DNA from 2 places in the Vibrio sp. Of14-4 genome. Region 1 is predicted to be linked to the other one. Evidence: riboswitches for the same ligand, from Rfam matches in the RefSeq annotation. Region 1 holds a riboswitch; the other holds the start of a gene.
The links. A riboswitch is a leader RNA that binds a small molecule or an ion and turns the genes downstream of it on or off. The one in region 1 is predicted to bind thiamine pyrophosphate.

Region 1 (2,201 bases):
ATAAGGGTCAGACCATATTTGTGACACGTCTAATGAAGGAGTAAAAGACAATAATGCGCCAATGGCACAAATAACAAAGGCCGCGATGCATATCGCGACCCAGAGTCCTAATTTGGGGATTTTATACAAAAGGTACCCTTAGAAAGTCAAAGCGCTTTGCCATTCTCTAATCCATGCCTTGCGGTTTTGAGCCACCTCTTCTTCATTCAAGCTCAGTGCTTTATTGGGAATGGTGAGAGTGTCAAAGCCCTCAGGTAAAGTGACGTCTGTGACCGGATACATCCAGTTACCCGTAGGCATCAGAGATTGAAAATCATCGCTCAAAATAAAGGCCATAAATTGGTCAGACAATTGAGGATTTTTTGATGATTTGACCTTAGCGGCAACTTCAACTTGGGTATAATGGCCTTCGCTAAAATCCGCAGCAGCAAACTTTGCGTCATTCTCAGCAATCAAGTGATAAGCCGGAGATGTGGTATACGAGAGTACCATATCGGCTTCACCATCAAGAAATAGCGAATAGGCTTCAGACCACCCTTTCGTCACTGTCACTGTTTTCTTCGCTAACTGCTGCCAAGCAGGAGAGACAGCATCGCCATAAACAGACTTCATCCATAACATCAAGCCTTGACCCGGCGTTGAAGTACGCGGATCTTGGTAGATAACTTTAAGATCGTCACGAGATTCCACTAGCTCTTTGAGACTATGGGGAGGCTTTGACAATTTTTCCTTGTTATATACAAAGGCAAAATAACCAAAATCATAGGGCAGAAATACTGAGTCACTCCAACCATTAGGCAAGTCGACTGTTTTGGTATCAACCTGATGTTCAGTAAGCAAACCGGTTTTCTTGGCTTCAGGCATTAAGTTCTTATCTAAGCCGAGTACAATATCTGCTTTGCTATTTTTACCTTCTAAACGCAAGCGATTAAGAATTGACACGCCATCATCTAGAGCAACAAAGTTCAAGTCGCAGTGACATTTTTCCTCAAATGCTTGCTCTATTTGAGGGCCAGGGCCCCACTTAGCCGCAAAAGAATCATAGGTATATACGGTTAATGTATTATCCGCTGATGATGCAGAAAATGATGCAAATAGCGCTAAAGCCATAGTGCTATGAAGGGTTTTCACTGCTCGCTCTCCTTGATTGAGCGGCACAGGTTTGAGCAAACATTTATCACAAATATTTTGACTCAATTCCTACGCCAGTATTATCTGGTTCAGGTATACGGGTCCAAGGCAGTACCTTATCTCAGCCTTATCACCAATAGTGATAACCAGCTCCCCGTTGAGTGTTGACCGAATTGTAATGGGAATTGAGTTATTTATCTAGAGTCATATCCCCAGCGTGGCACCATCTTTTGTTCTATACCTAAATGATCCAAGACTCGAGCAACCATAAAATCCACCAAATCTTCAATTGAAGACGGTTGATGATAAAAGCCAGGTGCTGCTGGCATGATAGTGACGCCCATTTGAGAGAGTTTGAGCATATTTTCCAAATGCAAAGTCGAAAACGGTGTTTCTCGCACAACCAAGAGTAATTGGCCGCGCTCTTTTATGACCACATCTGCCGCTCGCTCAATAAGATTATCTGACATTCCATGAGCAATTGCTGCAACACTGCCTGAAGAACAAGGACAAACCACCATCTGTTTCGGCGCAGCAGAACCTGATGCCACAGGTGAAAACCAATCATCTTTACCATAGACATGCAATTGTTCAGGATCGCAACCAAGGTATTCCACCAAGGTTGCTTGGATAGCTTGAGGGTTGCCGGGCAGTTTCATATCGTGCTCAGTGGCAAGCACCACTCTCGCTGCAGAAGATATCAGCAAGTGAACCTGATACTCTGCGGCTAGTAAGCATTGCAGAAGCCTCAATCCGTATGGCGCTCCCGATGCACCTGTAAAGGCTAATGTTATCGCTTTATTGTTTATTTGATTCATACTACTAGGTTCATTTACTCGGCAAGTTTGGCCAACAACTTTTCTTGTATGCCTTCAAAACCGCCGTTACTCATTACTAGGATTTGATCGCCTGGCATACTTCGCTCTATAACCATATCAACTATAGTATCGACACTGTTTGACGTATATGCAGGCTGGTTACATTGCTCTGCAATATCGGCAACAGACCAATCAATATTGTCTGGTTGATATAAGAAGACCTCATCAGCTTGGTCGAGTGAAGCAGCCAGT
Region 2 (2,201 bases), on a different contig from region 1:
TGAGCTCACCAAGAGTCCTCAGCTCGGCAAATTGAGCTTCGTCATTAGCATCAGCTACCGATCCTGGTCTTAATCCATCACCGAGGGAAAGGGCAACATCATACTGCGCACAAATTTCGCAAATCTCTCTAAAATGTGTGTAAAGAAAGCTTTCTTCATGATGCGCCAAGCACCACTTGGCAATAATCGACCCTCCACGAGAAACGATTCCAGTCACGCGTTTAGCCGTCATAGGGACATAACGTAAAAGAAGGCCAGCATGAATGGTAAAGTAATCAACACCCTGCTCCGCTTGCTCTATCAGTGTGTCACGCATAACTTCCCAGTTCAGGTTTTCAGCAACACCATTGACCTTTTCCAGCGCCTGATACATAGGAACCGTGCCTATTGGCACTGGGCTATTACGTAAAATCCACTCTCGCGTTTCATGAATATTGCGGCCAGTGGAAAGATCCATAACCGTGTCGCCTCCCCATCGAGTTGACCAAACCAGCTTTTCGACTTCCTCTTCAATTGACGACGTAACCGATGAATTACCAATGTTAGCGTTCACTTTAACAAGAAAGTTGCGACCAATGATCATAGGCTCAGACTCGGGATGGTTGATGTTGGAGGGTATAATTGCACGGCCCTGCGCAACCTCCTGACGCACAAACTCAGGGGTAATATCCTTGGGTAAATGGGCGCCAAAGCTTTCACCCGGGTGCTGTTGGTTTAAAGTCTTATCTCGATAGACTGCACGCCCCATATTCTCGCGCAGTGCAATATATTCCATCTCTGGAGTTACGATACCCTTGCGAGCATAATGGAGCTGAGTAACGCATTGACCTTTCTTGGCACGGCGAACACGAGGAAGGTTTCCATACCTAAGATCATCAAGTGTTTCATCCGCTAAGCGCTGCTTAGAATAGACTGAACTTACATCGTCTAGTAGCTCAGTATCACTGCGCTCTATAATCCACTCCTCTCTGAGCTTGGGCAAACCATTATAAAGGTCGATGTTATAGTTTGGGTCTGTATATGGTCCAGACGTGTCATAGACTCTAACAGCTTCATTATGCTCAAAAACGGGGCTCTCTTTGCTTCCACCTATCAAGCTATCAGATAGTCTAATTTCACGCATGGGAACCCGGATATCGGGCCGAGAGCCTTCAACATAGACTTTACTAGAGTTAGGATATGGTGCAGCTGAAAGCGTGTCTATAAACTGTTTTGCTTCCAGTCGAGCTTGTTTGCGATTCGACATAGCATTTTTCCTTGCTTTGTTATTCTTAGATAAAAAGTCATAAAAATGCTTGGCGGAAAGATGCGACAAGAGGTGTCAAACGAGAGCTAAATCGGGTTACTTCAAGTAACAATAACGATACAGCTGTGTTCGACAAGTTGATAGATAAACCAGAACTGAAGCTGGTATAGATATCTTCTCTTGTTCCCTTCGCAGATACTAATCTGATCAGGTTCAACGGATCCCGAATAAACGGTCTCAGCCTTATGGCACTCCGACAAGTAAACAAAGTATATAGAAGAGACTTGGTTAAACCAAGCCAAGTTAAACAGTAATTAGCGAAATATTGACAGTCACTAGAGCCTGATTATCAGTTGAAAGCCCACCCAAGCGGCAGAAATACTCAAAATGACATTCGCTAATACATTGAGGCCCATTTTAAAAAACTCGCCCTGCTGCATCAGCAAAACATTATCCATAGAAAAAGTCGAGAATGTGGTCAAAGCCCCAAGAAAGCCCAAGCCGATAATTTGGCGCCATGGTTCACTGGCTAACATTTCATTTTCAAATGCAGCAATGAGAAGCCCCATGACAAAAGAGCCAGCCACATTAACTGTCAAGGTTCCGTACGGAAAACCTCTTCCAAGTAAGGCAACAAAAAACTCAGTCACAAGATAACGCGAACATGCCCCCAAGGCCCCACCTAGTGCAATAAACCCAAGAATCGAAAGCTGTCCCATTATCTCCCCCAGAGAATGCCTGTTACCTTTGGATAGTTAACGATCAATAGTAACAAATTATCGAGTAATATCACTGCAAAATAACATGAGATTTAAAAAGTTACAGGAGTCACTTTACTTCGACATAACCCATTAAGCCCGTTTTCATATGCTCAATCACATGGCAATGATACATCCAGCGGCCGGGATTGTCGGCAACAAACGCCGCTTTAGCCGTCCCATTCTTACCAAGCAAC

Region 2: linked by a shared signal. The riboswitch ahead of thiC (phosphomethylpyrimidine synthase ThiC) and the one ahead of thiB (thiamine ABC transporter substrate binding subunit) in region 1 are both predicted to bind thiamine pyrophosphate.

What each region holds. Positions count from the first base shown of each region.
Region 1 is NZ_JAKRGI010000025.1:24,182-26,382, reverse strand. It holds gene thiP (thiamine/thiamine pyrophosphate ABC transporter permease ThiP) at 1-129, opposite strand, end outside; gene thiB (thiamine ABC transporter substrate binding subunit) at 139-1,131, opposite strand; TPP riboswitch at 1,181-1,298, opposite strand; gene MHN79_RS18660 (flavin prenyltransferase UbiX) at 1,326-1,949, opposite strand; gene mpl (UDP-N-acetylmuramate:L-alanyl-gamma-D-glutamyl-meso-diaminopimelate ligase) at 1,964-2,201, opposite strand, start outside.
Region 2 is NZ_JAKRGI010000033.1:1,978-4,178, reverse strand. It holds gene thiC (phosphomethylpyrimidine synthase ThiC) at 1-1,246, opposite strand, end outside; TPP riboswitch at 1,414-1,512, opposite strand; gene crcB (fluoride efflux transporter CrcB) at 1,582-1,965, opposite strand; gene MHN79_RS19895 (multicopper oxidase family protein) at 2,075-2,201, opposite strand, start outside.